Regions from separate parts of the Protofrankia sp. CiP1_Cm_nod3 genome, predicted to be linked through region 3. Evidence: predicted binding sites of a transcription regulator. Region 3 holds the regulator's gene; each other region holds the start of a gene.
What was found. Region 3 encodes LexA, which represses DNA repair genes until DNA is damaged. Its sites were predicted from a motif close to CGAACNNNNGTTCG; they were not measured.
Positions count from the first base shown of each region.

Region 1: the regulator LexA is predicted to act here: its motif matches at 1,407-1,420, upstream of ruvC (crossover junction endodeoxyribonuclease RuvC).
Region 2: the regulator LexA is predicted to act here: its motif matches at 3,473-3,486, upstream of pcrA (DNA helicase PcrA).

Region 1 covers NZ_CEVIVD010000057.1:16,448-21,577, forward strand. Annotated here, with positions in the region: partial or broken gene ruvA (Holliday junction branch migration protein RuvA) at 1-677, opposite strand, end outside; gene ruvC (crossover junction endodeoxyribonuclease RuvC) at 674-1,210, opposite strand; gene AC5LUJ_RS13010 (alpha/beta hydrolase) at 1,685-2,689, shown strand; gene AC5LUJ_RS13015 (YebC/PmpR family DNA-binding transcriptional regulator) at 2,879-3,634, opposite strand; gene pdxT (pyridoxal 5'-phosphate synthase glutaminase subunit PdxT) at 3,733-4,440, opposite strand; gene pdxS (pyridoxal 5'-phosphate synthase lyase subunit PdxS) at 4,434-5,130, opposite strand, start outside.
Region 2 covers NZ_CEVIVD010000025.1:16,936-24,980, reverse strand. Annotated here, with positions in the region: gene guaA (glutamine-hydrolyzing GMP synthase) at 97-1,638, shown strand; gene AC5LUJ_RS07655 (threonine/serine dehydratase family protein) at 1,745-3,016, opposite strand; gene pcrA (DNA helicase PcrA) at 3,494-5,998, shown strand; gene AC5LUJ_RS07645 (M23 family metallopeptidase) at 6,231-6,956, opposite strand; gene AC5LUJ_RS07640 (alpha/beta fold hydrolase) at 7,265-8,045, opposite strand, start outside.
Region 3 covers NZ_CEVIVD010000004.1:67,792-75,836, forward strand. Annotated here, with positions in the region: gene hflX (GTPase HflX) at 1-735, opposite strand, end outside; gene AC5LUJ_RS02300 (EAL domain-containing protein) at 820-1,728, opposite strand; gene miaA (tRNA (adenosine(37)-N6)-dimethylallyltransferase MiaA) at 1,794-2,708, opposite strand; gene lexA (transcriptional repressor LexA) at 2,726-3,475, opposite strand; gene AC5LUJ_RS02315 (LysM peptidoglycan-binding domain-containing protein) at 3,761-4,063, shown strand; gene nrdR (transcriptional regulator NrdR) at 4,241-4,702, shown strand; gene AC5LUJ_RS02325 (vitamin B12-dependent ribonucleotide reductase) at 4,771-7,746, shown strand; gene AC5LUJ_RS02330 (hypothetical protein) at 7,890-8,045, shown strand, end outside.

The sequences.
Region 1 (5,130 bases), on a different contig from region 3:
GGGACGTCACGGCCCGCCCGGCCGCCCGGCCCGGCACCACCGCGGCCGTTGCCGGCCGGCACCGTGGCCAGCGCATCGGCCGCGCTGGCGGCCAGGGGGTCGGCCAGCGCGGCGGCCAGCGCGTCGTCGGCCTCCCGCGCGGTGTAACCGAGCCCGAGCAGCGCAAGACGGACCTGCTCGGCGGCGGCGACACCCGTACCCGCGGCCGGCGTGGCACCGCCGCCGGTGCCCCCGCCCCCACCCACACCGTCATCTCCCGCGGACGGCATCGGCGTGGGCGGGCCGAGCCGGTCCTTGAGGTCGAGGACGATGCGCTGCGCGCCCTTGCGGCCGATGCCGGGCACCTTCGTCAGCGCCGCGAGATCCTCCGCCGCGACCGCACGGCGGACGCTGTCCGGGCTGTGGACGCCGAGCACGGCCTGGGCGAGCCGGGGGCCGACCCCGGAGGCGCTCTGCAGGGTCTCGAAGACGTCACGCTCGTTGGCGTCGACGAAGCCGTAGAGCGTCAGCTCGGTCTCCCGGACGACCAGGGTGGTGACCAGTCGTGCCTGCTGCCCGACCCGCAGCCCGGCCAGGGTCGTGGGGGTGCACTGGACGAGCAGCCCGACCCCGCCCACCTCGACGACGGCGGCGTCGGGCGACAGGGCGGCAACCGTCCCGGCCACGGACGCGATCATCTGCGGCTCCCGCTGGCGGCCGCGGAAGCCTGCCTGACTGCGGCCTGCATCCGGGCGAGCGCCGGCCCCCGCGACAGGTGGCACAGCGCAAGAGCCAGGGCGTCGGCGGCGTCGGCCGGCCGCGGCGGGTCGGACAGCCCCAGCAGGCGGCTGACCATGAAGGTGACCTGGGCCTTGTCCGCCCGGCCGCTCCCGCTCACCGCGGCCTTCACCTCGCTGGGGGTGTACAGCGCGACCGGCAGGCCACGGCGGGCCGCGCTGACGATCGCCACCGCCCCGGCCTGCGCGGTACCCATGACCGTCCGGACGTTGGCCTGGCTGAACACCCGCTCGACAGCGACCGCGTCGGGGCGGTGCCGGTCCATCCACTCACCGAAGCCGCGTTCGAGCGCCCACAGCCGGGCGGCGACGTCGTCGGCGGCGGGCGTGCGCAGCACACCGACCTCGACCAGCGACGCCCGCCGGCCCGGCCCGCCCTCGACAACCCCGAGACCGCAGCGGGTAAGCCCCGGATCGACCCCCAGCACCAGCACCGGCACCCTCCACGACCAGCTCGTCGACCGTCGTCCCGACCGTCCGCCGGGCATCGTGACCGCCGGACGGCCCGCAGCGGCCGGCTGCCAGCCCGGGACGACAACCCGGGGAGACAACCGTGATCACGCAGCCCTCGGCCCGCCAGCGGGCCGGGGAACCGGCCCTCCCGGCGGTTCGCCACGATTGTGGCATGCCTGAACGCCTGTTCGAGCGCAGCGACACGCCTACCCAGACGCCGACCCGACAAACACCCACCGCCGGCCGGGCAGCGGCCCGGCCATCACCCACCGCCGGCGGCCGGCGTCAACCGGCTGTCCGCAACGCCACCCGCGGCCATCGGCCCGGTGCGGATCAGCATATGGTGAGATGACCGGCGGTGCCCCGTGGAGATCGCCGACGCCCCGCCGGGCCAACGGGAAATCCTGCCGACAAGCACCGGGAGACGCCGGGAAACCGGGAAATGAGGTCCACGCATGGGCTCCGATCCCGCCGCCGGCACCGAGCCGGCCGTGCTGGCGCAGCCAGCCGTGCCGGCGCAGCCAGCCGGGCCGGCGGCCGGACACGGCGACGGGCGGGCGCCACGCGCGGATCCGCCGGGCCAGCCACGTCACGTCCGCCTCGACGCCGGTGACGTGGAACTGTCCGGGCTGCTGGCCGAGCCCGACGGCCAGCCGCGGGCTCTCGTCGTCGGCCTGCCCGGCGGGGGGATGCGCGCATCCTACTTCCACGGCCGGACGCACCCGGACCTGTCCCTGCTGGCCATCGGCACGGCCCTGGGATTCAGCGTGCTGGCGCTGGACCGCCCCGGCTACGGAGCGTCGGCGGGGCTCGGCCTGCCCCACCAGCGGCTGGCCGGGCAGACCGCCATCACCTGGCGGGCGCTGGAGGCGTTCACCGCGTCCCATGCCGTGGGGGCGGGCCTGTTCCTGATCGGCCACTCGTTCGGCACGATGCTGTCGGTGTCGCTCGCCGCGGACGAACGCGGCGAGCGTCTGCTCGGGCTCGACGTCTCCGGGGTGGGAGCCCGATACCGTGACGGCCTGTGGCCGTCGCGGATCGCCGCCGACAGCAGCGCCGCCGAGATCCACCGGGAGCATGCCCTCGCGGCCCGCAGGCTGTTCTGGGGGCCGGAGCACCTGTACCCGCCCGGCACGTTCGTCCTGGGGACGGTACCGACAGCCCCCGTGCCGGCCGGCGAGGCATCCGATGCCGCGAAGTGGCCGCGGTGGCTGCCTCTGCTGGGCCCGCGGGTGCGGGTGCCGGTCCGCTGGACGCTCGCCGACCACGAGGCCTGGTGGGATCTTGACGAGGCGATGGATGCCGAGCTGCGGGCCGCGTTCAGCGCCGCGCCGCACTTCGAGCTGGTCCGGCAGCGCGGCGCGGGCCACAACATCAGCCTGGGGTGGGCGGCCCGCTCCTACCACCTGCGGGCGCTGTCCTTCGCCGAGGAGTGCATCCGCGACCGGGACACGGACTGACCACGCCTACCCCCGCAACAACACACCCCCGTAACAACAAGTACCCCAGAGCGATACAATCCGTCACAACATACTCCATGACGGCACGTATTCCGGAACGGTCTATGCCCATACTGTGACGATATCGGCACGAACGGCGATGTCGGAGGTCTCGGAATCGCGGTGGCACCGGCGCCGCCGGGGAGCCGTTCAGGCCGAGACCAGCTCCATGATTTCATCGGAGATGTCGGCGTTGAACCAGACATTCTGGACGTCGTCGAGGTCCTCGAGTGCCTCGACGAGCTTGAGGACCTTGCGCGCCGCCTCCTCGTCCAGCGGCACGCTGACGCTGGGCAGCCAGGACAGGTCCGCCGAGGCCACCGTGAGCCCCGCGCCGGTGGCCCCGACGCGCACCGCGTTGAGGTCCGTGGCCTCCGAGACGACCTCGAAGGTGTCACCGAGGTCGTTGACCTCCTCCGCGCCGGCGTCGAGCACCGCGGCCAGGACGTCGTCCTCACCGAGGTCAGGGGTCTTCGTGACCAGGACGACGCCCTTGCGGTTGAACAGGTAGGACACCGACCCTGGATCGGCGACGCTGCCGCCGTTGCGGGTGATGGCCACCCGCACGTCCGAGGCGGCCCGGTTGCGGTTGTCGGTCAGGCACTCGACCAGCACGGCCACCCCGTTCGGCGCGTACGCCTCGTAGGTGATCTCCTCGTAGCTGGCCCCGCCGGCGAGCTCGCCCGATCCCCGCTTCACGGCGCGGTCGATGTTGTCGTTCGGTACCGACTGCGACTTCGCCTTGGCGATGGCGTCCGCGAGCGTCGGGTTCCCGGCCGGATCCCCGCCGCCGGTCTTGGCCGCCACCTCGACCGTCTTGATCAGCTTCGCGAACAGCTTGCCGCGGCGCGCGTCGATGACGGCCTTCTTGTGCTTGGTGGTCGCCCACTTGGAGTGACCGCTCATGCCGTGCCCCTCACCCTGTCCCTGCTCCTGCCTGCCATCTGTGCCCCGTACAGCTGTGCCCCGCGCCCCGTGCCCCTGTGGAGCCGTGCCCTGTGCGGCTAGGCCTCGTGCGCAGGTGTGCCCCGTGCGGCCCGTCTGCCCCGCGCGCCTTCCACCATGCCGACGAACAGTTCGTGTATCCGCCCGTCGCCGGTGAGCTCCGGATGGAACGCGGTCGCCAGCACGCCCGCCTGGCGGACGGCCACAATCCTGTCACCGACCCTACCGAGCACCTCGACCTCGTCCCCGATCTTCTCCACCCAGGGCGCCCGGATGAAGACCGCCCGGACCGGGCCGCCGGCGACACCGGCGATGTCGATCTCCGCCTCGAACGAGTCGACCTGGCGGCCGAAGGCGTTGCGCCGCACGACCACGTCCAGCCCGCCCAGCAGCGGCTGGCCGGGCCTGCCGTCCAGGACGTCCCCGGCCAGCAGGATCATGCCCGCGCACGACCCGAACACCGGCAGCCCGGCCGCGATCGCGTCCCGCAGCGGCTCCAGCAGCTCGAACACCCGCAGCAGCCGGCCGATCGTGGTGGACTCGCCGCCGGGCAGCACCAGCCCGTCCAGAGTGTCCAGATCGGACGGCCGGCGCACCTCGACGACCTGGACGCCGAGCGCGGCCAGCGCCCGGGAATGCTCGCGGACGTCGCCCTGCAGCGCCAGCACGCCCAGCCGCGCCGCGCCGCGTGCCGGCCTGACCTGTGCCGGCGCGGCCTCGCGCTCCGAGGCGGTCTGGGGCCAGTGCGCCTCGGGACAGCTCACCATCCGCGGTCGGCGAAGCGGTCCGCGGGCGCAAGATCGCTGACGTTGATGCCGACCATGGCCTCGCCGAGGCCGCGGGAGACCTTCGCGATGACGCCCGCGTGGGCGTACATGGTGGTGGCCTCGACGATCGCCCGGGCGCGCCGCGCCGGGTCACCGGACTTGAAGATGCCCGAGCCGACGAACACACCGTCCGCCCCCAGCTGCATCATCAGGGCGGCGTCCGCGGGCGTGGCGATGCCACCGGCGGTGAACAGCACGACCGGCAGCGCGCCGAGCCGCGCGACCTCGGCGACCAGCTCGTAGGGAGCGCGCAGCTCCTTGGCCGCGGCGAAGAGCTCGTCGGGCGGCAGCGCGGACAGCCGCGCGATCTCCGCCCGGATCGTGCGCATGTGCACGACCGCGTTGGAAACCTCGCCGGTGCCCGCCTCGCCCTTCGAGCGGATCATGGCCGCGCCCTCGCCGATCCGGCGCAGCGCCTCCCCCAGGTTGGTCGCGCCGCACACGAACGGGACGGTGAACCGCCACTTGTCGATGTGGTGGTGCGGGTCGGCCGGGGTGAGGACCTCGGACTCGTCGACGTAGTCGACCCCCAGCTCCTGGAGCACCTGGGCCTCGACGAAGTGGCCGATGCGCGCCTTGGCCATCACCGGGATCGACACCGCCTCGATGATCGATTCGATCATCTCCGGG
Region 2 (8,045 bases), on a different contig from region 3:
GACGCGCCGGCCGCCCCCGGCCTCGCGTCCCCGGCCACCGACGCGTCCGCGGCCACCGACGCGTCCGGAGTCTCCCGCCCGGCTCACGACACGGTTCTGGTCGTCGACTTCGGCGCTCAGTACGCCCAGCTCATCGCCAGGCGGGTGCGGGAGTGCCACGTCTACTCGGAGATCGTGCCCTGGGACATCTCGGTCGCGGAGATCCTCGCCCGGCGTCCCGCCGCGGTGATCCTCTCGGGCGGGCCGAAGTCGGTCTACTCGCCGGGCGCCCCGGAGGTGGACCCCGCGCTCTTCCGTGCCGGGGTGCCGGTGCTGGGCATCTGCTACGGCCACCAGGTGATGGCGCACGCGCTGGCCGGGACGGTGGCCCGCACGGGCGTCGCGGAGTACGGCGCGACCCGCCTGACCGTCACCGCCGGCGGTGTCCTGTTCGCGGACCTGCCCACCACCCAGCAGGTGTGGATGTCCCACGGCGACTCGGTGACGGCGGCGCCGCCGGGGTTCGTGGTCACCGCGTCGACGCCGTCGACCCCGGTCGCGGCCTTCGAGGACGTCGCGCGCGGGCTGTTCGGCGTGCAGTTCCACCCGGAGGTGGTGCACAGCGACCGCGGCCTGGACGTCCTGCGGCGTTTCCTGTTCGCCGGCGCCGGCTGCCGGCCCAACTGGACGATGGTCAACATCGCGGACGAGGCGGTCGCGGCGGTCCGGGCCCAGCTCGGCGACGCGCGCGCGATCTGCGGGCTGTCCGGCGGGGTGGACTCGGCGGTGGCCGCGGCGGTCGTCCACCGCGCCGTGGGCGACAGGCTGACCTGCGTGTTCGTCGATCACGGCCTGCTGCGCGCGGGCGAGGCGGAGCAGGTGGAGAAGGACTTCGTCGCCTCGACCGGGGTCGAACTGGTGCACGTCAAGGCCGCCGACCGGTTCGCCGCGGCGCTCGCCGGCGTCAGCGACCCGGAGCGTAAGCGCAAGATAATCGGACGGGAGTTCATCCGGGTGTTCGAGGCCGCCGCCCGCGAGCTGGAGGCTCAGGCCGAGGCGGAGGGCTCCCGGATCGAGTTCCTGGTGCAGGGCACCTTGTATCCGGACGTCATCGAGTCCGGCTCGCCGACCGCGGCGAAGATCAAATCGCATCACAACGTCGGCGGGCTCCCCGAGGATCTGCAGTTCTCCCTGGTGGAGCCGTTGCGCACCCTGTTCAAGGACGAGGTGCGCCGGCTCGGCGAGGAACTCGGGCTGCCGGAGGAGATCGTCTGGCGGCAGCCCTTCCCGGGGCCTGGCCTGGCTGTCCGGATCATCGGTGAGGTCACCCCGCAGCGGCTGGCGACGCTGCGGGCCGCGGACGCGATCGTCCGCGGGGAGATCCGCCGGGCCGGGCTGGACCGCGAGATCTGGCAGGTGTTCGCGGTACTGCTGGCGGACGTCCGCTCGGTGGGGGTCCAGGGGGACGAGCGCACCTACGGGCATCCGGTCGTGCTGCGCGCGGTCACCAGCGAGGACGCGATGACCGCCGACTGGGCCCGGCTGCCCTACGACCTGCTCGAACGCATCTCGAACCGGGTGGTCAACGAGGTCGAGCAGGTCAACCGGGTGGTGTACGACATCACCTCGAAGCCTCCCGGCACCATCGAGTGGGAGTGACCCGGGCCGCGGCGGCCCGGCGCACCCGGCGCACCCGGCGTACGCAGGGAAGAAAGAAAAGGAAAAGAAGATGCGGTGCGGCAAAGAAGAGCGGTGCGGCCGGACGTCACGCGGCGGGGATGCGCAGGGGCCCGGCGGCCAGAGCGCGGACACGGCCGGCGGTGACCGGGTCGATGTTGCCGCCGGAGAGGACCACCGCGGTCGGGCCCTGCGCGAGCTCGGGGTGACGCAGCAGCGCCGCCGTCCCCGCGGCCCCGGCGGGCTCCACCGTCTGGCCGTCGGCGCGCAGCAGCGCCGCCATCGCCTCCCACAGCGCGTCCTCGTCGACCGTGATCACATCGTCCACCAGGGCGGTGGCGAGCGCCAGGGTCAGGCTGCCCGGGGTCCGCACGGCTATGCCGTCGGCGATGGTGGCCGCCGGGACGCACACCGGCCGGCCGGCGCGCCAGGACAGGGCGAAGGCGGGCGCGCCCGCGGCCTGGACGCCGATCACCCGCACGTCGCGCCGCCGCTGTCTGATCGCCGCCGCTATCCCGCTGATCAGGCCGCCGCCACCGATACCCACCAGGACGGTCCGCAGGCCGGGGACCTGCTCGGTGAGCTCGAGCCCGATCGTGCCCTGCCCGGCGATCACGACCGGATCGTCGAAGGGATGCACCAGCAGCCCGCCGTGCCCGCGCGCGGTGGACTCGGCGGCCAGCAGGGCGGCGTCGATCCCGCCATGGACGTGCTCGACCCGCGCGCCGAGGCGGCGGGTGCGCGCGACCTTGACCGGGCTCGCACCGGCCGGGACGAAGATCGTGGCTGGGACGCCGAAGTGGGCCGCCGCGTACGCGACGCCCTGGGCGTGGTTGCCGGCGCTGGCGGCGACCACCCCCCTGGCCCGGACGGCGGGGTCGGCGAGCGCGATCCGGGCGAAGGCGCCGCGTAGCTTGAACGACGCGGTGCGTTGTTCATTCTCGCACTTCAGCCACACCGGCACGCCGGTCAGCCGGGACAGGTGAGCGCTGGGCGTGACCCTGGTCCGCCGGAGCACCGGCGCGAGGACGACCGCGGCTGTGGCGACGTCGATCGTGTCGCGGTCGACGGCCACCGTGTCTCGGTTCGTCGTGCCGCGGTTCGTCGTGCCGCGGTTCATGGTCTCGAGGGCCCGCGTGCCGTTAGCGCCGTCGGCGCCGTCCGTGGACGCCGCGGGCGCGCCGGATCTGGGTGGGACGTCGGTGTCGTCCGTACCGGCGCGGCCTGTCTCCCCGGTGGCGCGTGCCGTACCAGCGGCGCTACCAGCGGCGTCGGTCCCGCTCGTCCTGCCGGAGGTCTCTCCGGTGCTCTCTGTTCTCCCGCCGGTGGTACGTGTCGGGTTCTCGGTCGGTTGGCGCATCGTCGTGCTCCCGGTAGCTCGGCGGCCACCTCCGACGTGACCGCGGCAACAAAAAAAGCCCCCCGCCGAACTGGCAGGAGGGCGAGGCGCGCGGACCCGTCGGTGTCGCTCCGAAAGCACGTCGGGCTGAAAAGCCCGTCCGCGAGAGCAAGGTCGCGCGCCTAATTAATGATCATAATGTGCTGCGGCACCTTTTTATTTTGCTCTTGGGCGCTGGTGGTCGTCAAACCCGCCGGCCCGCCCGCGTGCCAGACGCCCGTCACACCCGGTGGCGGGACGGCGGCTACCGGTGGTGCGCACTATGAAGCGGGCTGTAGCGTGAACCGTGCTGTGGGTCGCCGAGCCACAGCACGGCGTGGTGTGGGTGTGACAGCCTGAACCGGGACGCCGGGTCGTGACGCGCACCGGGGCCTCGTAGGGTGAGAACCATGTACCGCCGTCGGACGAGCCGGGCGTCGAACGTATGATCGGAACCCTATGAGCGCGCTTCCCGGTGGCCCGTACCCCGACTTCGGCCCGTACCCGGGCTTCGGCCCGTACCCCGGCTTCGACGACGTCGCTGACGACCGGGACGAGCCGGCGTCGCCAACGGCTCCGGGTGTGCCGGGCGCTCGTCCCGCCACGCCCCGGCTCGCTCCCGACGCGCTGCTCGACGGCCTGAACCCGCAGCAGCGGGCGGCGGTCGTCCACACGGGCTCGCCGCTGCTCGTCGTCGCGGGCGCGGGCTCCGGCAAGACGCGGGTGCTGGCGAACCGGATCGCCTACCTGCTCGCCGCCCGCGGGGCCCGGGCCGGCGAGATCCTGGCGATCACGTTCACCAACAAGGCCGCGAACGAGATGAAGGAGCGGGTCGCCGCGCTCGTCGGCACCCGCACCCGGGCGATGTGGGTGAGCACCTTTCATTCCGCCTGCGTGCGCATCCTGCGGTCGCACGCCAAGCGCATCGGGTTCACCAGCAGCTTCTCGATCTACGACGCGGCGGATGCCCAGCGCCTGGTCACGCTGGTCGCGCGCGACCTGGACATCGACCCGAAGCGCTACCCGGCGCGCGCGCTCGCCACCGGGATCAGCAACCTGAAGAACGAGCTGGTCGACTGGGAGACCGCCATGAGCCGGGCGACCGGCCATGCCGAACGTGCCGTCGCCGAGGTCTACGGGCTCTACCAGCGCCGGCTGGCCGAGTCGAACGCGTTCGACTTCGACGACCTGATCATGACGACGGTGAACCTGCTGCAGGCGTTCCCGGACGTCGCCGAGCACTACCGACGCCGGTTCCGGCACGTCCTCATCGACGAGTACCAGGACACCAACCACGCCCAGTACGTCCTGGTGCGGGAACTGGTGGGGCAGGCGCCCCGGCTGACCGTCGACGGCGAGCCGGTACGGCCGGCTCCGGTGCCGCCGGGCTCCGACGCCGACGCCGACGGGCCCGCGGTGGGGCCGGCCGAGCTGTGCGTGGTCGGCGACGCCGACCAGTCGATCTACGCCTTCCGGGGCGCGAACATCCGCAACATCGTCGAGTTCGAGCAGGACTACCCCGACGCCACCGTGATCCTGCTGGAGCAGAACTACCGGTCCACGCAGACGATCCTGTCCGCGGCGAACGCGGTGATAGCCCGTAACGCCCGGCGCAAGCCCAAGCGGCTGTGGTCGGACGCCGGGGACGGCGAGAAGATCGTCGGCTATGTCGCGGACAGCGAGCACGGCGAGGCCGCCTTCGTCGCCGCCGAGGTCGACCGGCTCTCCGACGCCGAGCTGGCGCGTCCCGGCGAGGTCGCCGTCTTCTACCGCACCAACGCCCAGAGCCGGGTCTTTGAAGAGATCTTCATCCGGGTCGGCCTGCCCTACCGGGTGATCGGCGGGGTGCGCTTCTACGAGCGCCGTGAGGTCCGGGACCTGCTCGCCTACCTGCGGGTACTGGTGAACCCGGCGGACACGGTGAACCTGCGGCGCATCCTCAACGTGCCCAGGCGGGGGATCGGCGAGCGGGCCGAGGCGATGCTCGCCGCCTTCGCCGAACGCGAGCGCGTCCCCTTCGCCGACGCCCTGAACCGGGTGGACGAGGTCCCGGGCCTGGCCGCCCGGTCGGCGAACGCGGTCCGTGGTTTCGCCGCTCTGCTCGCCGAGCTGCGCACGGCCGTGGCCGACGGCCCGGTCGCGGCGCTGGAGACGGTGCTGGAGCGGACCGGTTACCTCACCGAACTGGCCGCCGCGGACGCCCTCGAGGCCGAGGGGCGGGCGGAGAACCTCCAGGAGCTGGCCAACGTCGCCCGGGAGTTCAGCGAGCAGTTCCCGCAGGGCTCGCTCGCGGACTTCCTCGAGCAGGTCTCCCTGGTCGCCGACGCCGACCAGGTGCCCGGCCCCGAGGATGGCGAGGGCGGCGCGGACGGCGCGGGCGGTGCCGCCGGGGCCGTCACCCTGATGACGCTGCACAGCGCCAAGGGGCTGGAGTTCCCGGTGGTCTTCCTCACCGGGCTGGAGGACGGTGTCTTCCCGCACCTGCGCACGCTCGGCGACTCCACCGAGCTCGAGGAGGAACGCAGGCTCGCCTACGTCGGCATCACCCGGGCGCGTGTCCGGCTGTACCTGACCCGGGCGGAGGTCCGCAGCGCCTGGGGCCAGCCGGCGTACAACCCGCCGTCGCGGTTCCTCGAGGAGGTACCGGCCGAGCTGGTCGGCTGGCAGGGGAACACCCAGCCGGCGTCGGCCGCCGCCCACCCGCGGACGAGCGCGTGGGGCTCGGCGCCCGCGGGGCCGTCCGGCGCGCGGGTCGGCGGGCTGCCGGGGCGCCGGCCCGCGCCGGCCCCCCGCCCGATTCCCGACCTGTCCCTGGGGGACCGGGTCAACCACGACACCTTCGGGCTCGGTCAGGTCGTCGCGGTGGCCGGCGCGGGGGACAACCGCGAGGTGAGCATCGACTTCGGCGAGGGAACCGGGACCAAACGCCTGCTCCTGCGCTATGCCCCCGTCGAGAAGCTGTGAGCGTCCCGCGCACCCGCGTTCGGCAGGCCCGACGGGCGGCTGGCCCGTACTGACATCCGCTGCCGCTGCCGCTGCCTGATGGCCGGCTATCCGTTACCGATGCCCGCCGGACGTTGGTGGCATCGGCACGGCACGGCACGGCCGGTGGAAGAGCGGCCGGCGGTAGCCGCTGGTTGAAGGCCGGTAACTGCTGGTCGAAGGCTGGTAGCCGATGCTGGGAGAACGGTGGCGGTCAGTAGGAGACGTTGTGCCTGGCGAGCCACGCGAGCGGGTCGATCTTGGTGCCGTTCTGGCCGCCCAGCCGGACCTCGAAGTGCAGGTGCGGCCCGGTGGAGAAGCCGGTCGACCCCTCCAGGCCCACCTGCTGGCCGGTGGCGACCTGCTGGCCGACCCGGACGCTGATCCGGGACAGGTGGGCGTAGCAGGTGACCACGTTGTTCGCGTGCTGGATCTGGACGAAGTTGCCGTAGCCGGACTCCCACCCCGCGTAGATGATGATGCCGCCGTGGGCGGCGACGACCGGGGTCCCCATCGGCGCGCCGAGGTCGATACCGGGGTGGCCGTTCGCGCCGCCGAAATGCTGGGTGAGCCTGGCCTGTATCGGGCTGACCCAGCGCAGTTCCTCCTGCTGGCGCGCGCTCTCCGTGGCCGTGGTCCGCTGCTGGAGGAGCAGGATGGACAGCTGGGCCAGCGCCTCGTCCCGGTCGACACGGTCGGCCTGGGCCTGGCGTCGCGCGGCGTCGTCGCGTTGCTGCCCGAGCAGGGCGGGGTCGCTCAGCCTGTCGGTGGCGGCGTCCGCCACGCCGCCGGACGCGGGGTCGGCGACCGTCCCGGCGGTGCGCAGGCCGGGAATGACCACCGGCTCGGAGTGCGCGATACCGGTTGTGTTGATCATAACGATGCCGAGGGTGGAGACCACGGCGGTGGCGATGCCGGTACGGCGGATCTGCGCTGCCAAGGCCGCCCGGCGGGCGGAACCGGACGGGCCGCCGTGGCCCGTGGCCCTGCCCTGACCGCGATGCCGCCCTGAGTTACGGGCTGGGGGCTGCGACAACCCGAACTCACGCTCCCGTTGCTCGACAGAACTTCTGCCGCGCCCCGGCATGCCCTGTCACGGCGTGTTACGGCACGGCATGTCGTGGCACGGCAGGAGAAAAAGCCTGCAAACCGGGTTGAACGCTACACCGTCCCAAAACGGGCTTTAGCACCACCCCCACCCACGGTGGGCGCGACGTATGAAGCGGTGTAATTATTGCCTTTTCATCATTATGAGTGACGAAGATTTCGATCATCTTGGAAGTCGCCGGCCGCTGGACGGCCGTCCGCCCATGACGCGCGGTCGGGACGAGCATCACGCAGGGATCTCGGGGCCGTAGCCGGCACCTCCGCCTCGGCTCCTGCCGCCATCTCGGCTCCTGCCGCCATCTCGGCCTCTGCCACCATCTCCACTCCTGCCTCCGCCGGCCCCTCCTCGCCGCCGAGGCCGGTGCGTCCGGTGTCAGGGCCGGTGCGTCCGCTGGCCGGGGCGGTGTACTCGACGTCGTCCAGATGCGCGAGCGTGGTCGCGATCCGATGGACGACGTCGATGTTGAACGGCAGCGAGTGGTGGCCGACGCCGGGAACCCGCAGGTTACGGACGGTCAGGTCCGGATGGCGGATGAGCGCCGCCTCGGTCGGACGGATGATCGTGTCCAGGTCCCCGGAGAAGGCCACGAACCGGGTCCGGCAGTTCGGCGCGGGCTCGGCCAGCTCGCGGACCACGTCCGAGCCCGGGACGAGCTGGCGCAGCAGGGTGTACGGCACCATCGGGGGCAGCAGCCGGGCCAGGCGGGTGCCCTCGTGCGGTGTGCCCAGCGTCACCAGGGTGTGCACACGGGCGTCGCCGTCGAGTTTCTGCACGTAGTAGCGGGCGACCAGGCCGCCGAGGGAGTGCCCGACGATGTGTATGCGCGGGTAGCCCGTCTGCTCGCACATCGTCTCGACCACCGCGGCCAGCTTGCGGGCCGCCGTCGGGACGTCCGCGGTGAACAGCGGCAGGTTCACGGTG
Region 3 (8,045 bases):
GGTGTAGCCGGTGATCGCGACCGCGGGGATGCCGCTGCGCTGCCGCGCCGAGCGTTTGGTCGTCCGGACCGTCTTCATCCCGGCGAGCTCCCGGCGGAGCCTGGCCATGCGCGTGCGCAGCCGCCGCCGGTCCGTCTCGATCTTCGTCTCGCCGGGGCCGCGGGTGCCGATGCCACCACCGGCGCGGGACATCGACTCACCCCAGCCACGCAGCCGCGGCAGCATGTACTGCAGCTGCGCGAGCTCGACCTGGGCCTTGCCCTCCCGGGAGGTGGCGTGCTGGGCGAAGATGTCGAGGATCAGCGCGGTCCGGTCGATGACCTTGACCTTGACGACGTCCTCCAGCTGGCGCAGCTGGCCGGGGGTCAGCTCACCGTCGCAGACGACGGTGTCGGCGCCGGTGGCGGTGACGACGTCGCGCAGCTCACGCGCCTTGCCGGAGCCGACGTACGTCGCCGAGTCGGGAGTGTCCCGACGCTGGACGAGCGCGTCCAGGATGACCGAGCCGGCCGTGGCCGCCAGGGCGGCGAGCTCGGCCATGGAGGTCTCCGCCTCGGCGGCCGTGCCCGAGGTCCACACCCCGATGAGGACCACCCGCTCCAGCCGGAGCTGGCGGTACTCGACCTCGGTGACGTCGTCGAGCTCGGTTGCCAGGCCTGGTACCCGGCGCAGTGCCAGACGGTCGGCGAGGTCGAGCGCCTCGCCGGAGGCGTCGAAGAGGGCGGGAAACGTCATGTCGCTGCCTCCTTTATCGCAGGCTCCCACGTCCGTTCCGGGGCCGCGACCGAATTTTCTCGACCGGACGACGGTGGTTCCCGGTCAGATGACGGCGGCCATGCTGGCGGTGCCGGTGGCCCGGTCACCGCGGTCGGGCGCGGCGCGCCCGGCGCGTCCCGTGCCGCTGGCCGGCCGGGAGCGCCCGTGGCGCCGGTTCGGCCGGCCGCGGCCCAGGGCGATCATCCGGGCGTCGTCGGTGGGGACGGGCGGGCAGAACAGGCGGCCGGCTCCCCGGTCACAGTGCATCGCCGCCAGCCGGGACGCCGTGACCGCGCTGTCGACGCCCTCGGCGGTCACGACCAGCCGCCGCCGGTGGGCCAGTGTGATGATCGAGGCCAGGACAGCCTCGCCCTCCAGGTCCCGCTGCATCGCGTGCAGGAAGCGGCCATCGATCTTCACCATGTCCAGCGGCAGGACGTCGAGGGTGGACAGCGACGCGTACCAGGTGCCGAAGCCGTCGACGCCGATGGCCGGCCCGAACGAGCGCAGCCGGGCCAGCAGCCGGGGCACCCCGACGCGCGCGAGGCCGAGGGTCTGTTCGGTGAACTCCAGCCCGAGCGCTCCCGGCGGCAGCGCACGGCCGTGCAGGAGCTGTTCCACCTCGATCGCGAAACCGGGCCGGGTCAGCTGGTCGGCGGTCACGTTGACCCACAGCCGGGGCGGGCGGATCGCGGTTCCCGCGGCCATTTCGTGCCATGTCCGGGCCTCGGCCACGGCGGTGCGTAACACCCAGCGGCCGACCTGGTCGGACAGGCCCGCGGCCGCGGCGGCCGGCATGAACTGCGACGGGTTCATCAGCCCCCGGTCGGGATGGTGCCAGCGCAGGAACGCCTCCATCCCGGGGACCGACCCGGTGCGCAGGTCGACCTCGGGCTGGTAGTGCAGTTGTAACGACCCGTCGTCGAACGCGGCACACAGGGCCGGGACGAGGTTCAACTCGATCGCGGTCACACATGTCTCCAGACGACGGGTGTCTCCAGCCGGCGGGAAGAACGAGCCACGGAGTCGTCGCACGTTCAGGCCGAGTCGACCATGCCCGCCACCTGTTCGACGTCGGGACGGTCCAGCCAAATTATGCGAGGATCGCGCCGAAACCACGACCTTTGTCTGCGTGCAAGTCGGCGCGTCGCGGCGATTGTCGCGAGCCGGGCCGACTCGGCCGAATCGAGCGCGCCGTCGAGCCAGGCGAGAACCTGGGCGTAGCCCAGCGCCCGGGACGCGGTGGGGCCGTCCCGCAGGCCCATGTCGACGAGGGCGCGGACCTCCTCGATCATGCCGGCGGCCCACATACCGGCCACCCGGCCGGCGATCCTCTCGTCGAGCTGCGGGTGGTCGATGCCGAACTGGACCACGTCGTAGACCGAGCGGTGCTCCGGCAGGGAGGCGGTGAAGCCGCCGGTGAGCTCCACCACCTCCAGCGCGCGCACGATACGCCGGCCGTTGCCAGGCAGGATGGCCGCCGCCGCCGCCGGCGCCCGCGCGGCGAGATCGGCGTGCAGCGCGGCCGGGCCCCGCTCGGACAGCTCCCGCTCCAGCCGTCCCCGTACGGCCGGGTCGGTGCCGGGGAAGGCGAGGTCGTCGAGGACGGCCCGGACGTAGAGCCCGGAGCCGCCCACGAGCACCGGCGTGCGGCCGGCGGCCAGCAGGCCGTCGACGGCCTGCCGGGCCAGCGCCTGGTAGGACGCTACGTCGGCGGCGCGGGTGACCTCCCAGACATCGAGCAGGTGATGGGGGACACCACCGCGTTCCGCCGGCGGCACCTTGGCGGTGCCGATGTCCATCCCGCAGTAGAGCTGCATGGAGTCGGCGTTGACGATCTCACCGCCCAGCTCGGTGGCCAGCGCGATCGCCAGGTCGCTCTTGCCGGCCGCTGTCGGCCCGACGACAGCCACGACCCGGCCGGCGCGGTGCCGGTCGACACCTGTGCCCATGCTCACTCCCGGGAGGATCAGACCCGGCGAAGAACCGCGACGATCCGGCCGAGGATCGTCGCACTGTCACCCGGAATGTCAGCATAGGCCGGATTCTGCGGCTCGAGCCAGACGTGGCCGTCACGACGGCGCAGCGTCTTGACCGTCGCCTCGCCGTCGATCATCGCGGCGACGATCTCGCCGCTGTCCGCGACCGGCTGCTGGCGGACGACCACCCAGTCGCCGTCGCAGATCGCGGCGTTGACCATGGAGTCCCCGACGACCCGCAGGGTGAACAGGGTGCCCTCCCCCACGATCTCGCGGGGGAGCGGGAAGACCTCCTCGACCGCCTGCTCGGCGAGGATCGGCCCACCCGCGGCGATGCGGCCGAGGACCGGCACATAGGCCGCCTGTGCGGGGCCAGCCGCCGACGAGCCTGCCGCGAGCGTACCAACGGCGGGCGCCTGGCGTGGCACGGGGCGTACCGGTGCCTGCGCGGAGAGGACCTCCATGGCCCGCGGGCGGTGCGGGTCGCGGCGCAGGAAGCCCTTCTCCTCCAGCGTCTTGAGCTGGTGCGCGACGCTGGACGTGCTCGTGAGCCCCACCGCATCGCCGATTTCCCGCACGCTCGGCGGGTAGCCTCGGCGCTCGACGGCGTCGCGGATCACCTCAAGCACCCTGCGCTGGCGGGGGGTCAGGCCCGTGGCGTCCGCCGGCCCGTCCGGCAGGTCGCGCACGGAGCCGCGGGGTGGCCGGCCGCGGCGGGTGCGGTTGTCGTCGGTGGTCATCCCTGCCGTACTCCTTCGTTGTCGGTCATGGCAGACTTGCGCTCCCGGCATATCCGACGTTCTGCCGTGAACCGGAGCTGGCGGCCACGACCTGGATCTGACCTGAATCTGATCGCTACGACCGTAACCGCCGCGGCCGGATATCTCAAACGTCTGTTCGAGCGTGTCACGACGATTCCGTCGGGACCGTGCGGTACAAACTCGATCAGACGTTCGATCGAACGGATGTTCTTTGATCATGTTGTTGGAAGTGGTATGTGCTGGTGGAAGTTGGGGAGGTGGACGATGCGGGCGTCGGCTGAGCCTCCGCTGCGGCTGACCGGGCGGGGCCGGGTTGTCCTGATTGTCCTGGTCATGCTGGTGTCCTGCCTGGTGCTGTCCGTGGCCCGGGTGACGTCGTCGGCCGCGCCGACCGGGGACGACCGGCCGGTGCGCGTCCACGTGGTGCGTTCCGGGGAGACGCTGTGGGGCATCGCGCGCGCGCTGGCTCCCGACGGTGACACCCGGGTGGTCGTGGCCCGGCTGGCCGGCCTCAACCGGCTGGAGACGACCGATCTCGTCCCCGGTCAGATGCTCCGTCTGCCGTGACGGGCCTGCCATGACGGGCCTGTCATGACAGGTCCGCATGAAGGGTCTTCTGTGATGCATGTGTCATGAGGTTCCGCGGGTGGGCCAGCTTGCCAGCTCGTGGTGTCCGGTCCTAGTGTTGACCACAACATCTTGTAGTTACGTGGCTGTAAGTCGACAAGATCTTGGAGGTTGTGCGTGCGGTGTCCGTTCTGTCGGCACCCTGACAGCAAGGTTGTCGACAGCCGGGAGGCCGAGGAGGGCGCCGCGATCCGTCGCCGTCGGTCGTGCCCGTCCTGCGGCCGTCGTTTCACGACGATCGAAGAGGCGTCACTGCGAGTCATCAAGCGCAGCGGTGTCACCGAGCCGTTCAGCCGCGGGAAGGTGATCGCCGGCGTGCGGCGGGCATGCCAGGGGCGGCCGGTCCAGGCGGACGCGCTGGCCCGGCTCGCCCAGCTGGTCGAGGACACGCTGCGTGCCTCGGGGGCCGCCGAGGTCGCCTCGGACGAGATCGGCCGGGCGATCCTCGGGCCGCTGCGGGAGCTCGACGAGGTCGCCTACCTGCGGTTCGCCTCGGTGTACCTCTCCTTCGACTCGCTGGCGGACTTCGAGACGGCGATCACCGACCTGCGCGGGCGGGCCGACCGGGCGCCGTCGTAGCCACGCACCCCGACGCGACAGACAGCTGGTGAGAAACACCATCCGACCGACGCCAGACGAGGAGCGCCATGACCGACAACCGTGGCACGAAAGCGACCAAGGCCGCCCCCAGGGCCGGCACCAAGGCCGCCCCCAGGGCCGCTGGCCTGCAGGTGCGACGCGTCAACACCTCGCCGGGCGTCCACCCCTATGACGAGGTCACCTGGGAGCTGCGGGACGTCGTCATGACCAACTGGCGCGACGGCTCGGTCAACTTCGAGCAGCGCGGGGTGGAGTTCCCCGACTTCTGGTCGGTGAACGCCACGAACATCGTCACGAGCAAGTACTTCCGCGGCGCGCTCGGCAGCTCCGCCCGCGAGTGGTCCCTGCGCCAGCTCATCGACCGGGTCGTGCGCGCCTACGGCGCGGCCGGCACCGAGCACGGGTACTTCGCCTCGCCGGCGGACGCCGAGATCTTCGAGCACGAACTGACCTGGATGCTGCTGCACCAGGTGTTCAGCTTCAACAGCCCGGTGTGGTTCAACGTCGGCACCCCCGCGCCGCAGCAGGTCTCGGCCTGCTTCATCCTCTCGGTCGACGACACGATGGAGTCGATCCTCAACTGGTACCGGGAGGAGGGGCTGATCTTCAAGGGCGGGTCGGGCGCCGGGCTGAACCTGTCGCGTATCCGATCGTCGAAGGAGCTGCTGTCCTCCGGCGGCACCGCTTCGGGCCCGGTGAGCTTCATGCGCGGGGCCGACGCCTCGGCCGGCACGATCAAGTCGGGCGGCGCGACCAGGCGGGCCGCGAAGATGGTCGTGCTCGACGTCGACCATCCGGACATCGTCGACTTCGTCGAGACCAAGTCCCGCGAGGAGAGCAAGATCCGTGCGTTGCGGGACGCCGGCTTCGACATGGATCTCGGCGGCCGTGACATCGTCTCGGTGCAGTACCAGAACGCCAACAACTCCGTGCGGGTGACGGACGAGTTCATGCGGGCCGTCGTCGACGACGCCGGCTTCGACCTGCGGGCCAGGCTCGACGGGCGCACGATCGAGACCCTCCGGGCCCGGTCGCTGTTCCGCTCCATCGCCCAGGCGGCCTGGGACTGCGCGGATCCCGGGATCCAGTACGACGACACGATCAACGACTGGCACACCTGCCCGGAGTCCGGCCGGATCAGCGCCAGCAACCCGTGCAGCGAATACGTGCACCTGGACAACTCCAGCTGCAACCTGGCGTCGCTGAACCTGATGAAGTTCCTGCGCAAGGACCTCAGCTTCGACGCCGACGCGTTCGTGGCGGCCGTCGAGCTGATCATCACGGCGATGGACATCTCGATCTGCTTCGCGGACTTCCCGACTCCGGAGATCACGCGGGTGACCCGGATGTTCCGCCAGCTCGGCATCGGCTACGCCAACCTCGGCGCGCTGCTGATGGCCACCGGCCGCGCGTACGACTCCGAGGGCGGCCGGGCCATGGGCGCGGCCGTCACGTCGCTGATGACCGCGACGGCCTACCGCCGCTCGGCGGAGCTCGCGGCGGCGCTCGGGGCCTACGACGGCTTCGCCCGCAACACCGACGCCCACCGCCGGGTGATCCGCAAGCACGCCGCCGCCACGGACGCCGTCCGCACGGTCGGGGTCGACGACGCCCGGGTGCTCGCCGTCGCCGCCCGCGAGTGGGAGCGCGCCCAGGGCGTCGGGGAGAAGCACGGCTGGCGCAACGCGCAGGTCAGCCTGCTCGCCCCGACCGGCACGATCGGCTTGGCGATGGACTGCGACACCACCGGCATCGAGCCCGACCTCGCGCTGGTGAAGATGAAGAAGATGGTCGGCGGCTCCAGCATGCGGATCGTCAACCAGACGGTTCCCGCCGCGCTGCGCGCTCTCGGCTACGCCGAGGAGACCGTCGAGGCGATCGTCGAGTACATCGCCGAGCACGGTCACGTCATCGACGCCCCCGGCCTGCGCCGCGAGCACTACGAGGTCTTCGACTGCGCGATCGGGGAGCGGGCCATCAGCCCGATGGGCCACATCCGGATGATGGCGGCGGTCCAGCCGTTCCTGTCCGGCGCCATCTCCAAGACCGTCAACATGCCCACGTCGGCCACGGTCGAGGACGTCGAGCAGATCTACCTGGAGGGGTGGCGGCTCGGTCTGAAGGCGCTGGCGATCTACCGGGACAACTGCAAGGTCGGCCAGCCGCTGTCGGACCTGCGCGGCGCGAAGCGGTCCGTGACCGGGGGCGCGGGCGAGCAGCCGGCCGCACAGCCCGCCGCCGCACAGCCCGGGGAGCACCGTCCGGTCCGGCGCCGGCTGCCGAAGATCCGCCAGTCGCAGACCGTCTCCTTCACCGTGGGCGGTGCCGAGGGGTATCTGACCGCCGGGTCGTATCCCGACGACGGGCTCGGCGAGGTCTTCATCAAGATGTCGAAGCAGGGCTCGACCCTCTCCGGCGTGATGGACGCGTTCGCCATCGCGGTCTCGATCGCGCTCCAGCACGGCGTCCCGTTGGAGACCTACGTCCGCAAGTTCATCAACATGCGCTTCGAGCCGGCCGGCATGACCGACGACCCGGACGTGCGGATCGCCCAGTCGGTGATGGACTACCTCTTCCGTCGCCTGGCCCTGGACTACCTCCCCGAGCAGACCCGCGCGGAGCTCGGCGTCCTCAGCGCGCGGGAGCGGGCCCGCCAGCTCACCGGCCAGCACGGCGGGGCCGGCCAGCCGGACGCGGTGGAAACGGACACGGTGGAGACAGCCGACGCCGGGCCGGCCGAGGCGACCGGCTCCGCGACGGCCGGGCCCGCGGCGAACGAGGCGGCGGCGGCCGGTGCCGCGGCGGTGCCGACGGTGCCCGCCGAGACCGGTCACACCCACCCGGTGGGCCTGTCGGCCCGGGAGGTGCGGGGCGAACTGCCGCGCAGCGTCCCACCGGGCGAGGCGCTGTCGGCGCAGAACGTGGTGGACGCGCCGCTGTGCTTCACCTGCGGGGTCACCATGCGTCCCGCAGGCAGCTGCTACGTGTGCGAGCAGTGCGGCTCCACCAGCGGCTGCAGCTGAGACCGGGCGGTATCGCGGCGGGATGCGGTATTTCGCCTGATCTAGATAGCCTTCGGCTGTCGAGCCGTCGCAGGACCACGCCGAGCGCTGTCCGTAGAGTTGCGTTGATCGGGTTGTGGTCGGTAGGCAGCGGAGGCCGGTGCGTGGACGAGATCGACTCGCTGGAGGGGGCGACCCTGGTCAGGGTGCTCTCCCAGCTGCGCACCGGCTTTGAATACCGTCCGAGTGCGTTCCCGGCCTCGGTCGCGCTGTGCGGGCTGCGGGACGTTCGCCACTACAAGGTCGCCGCCGGCGGCAGC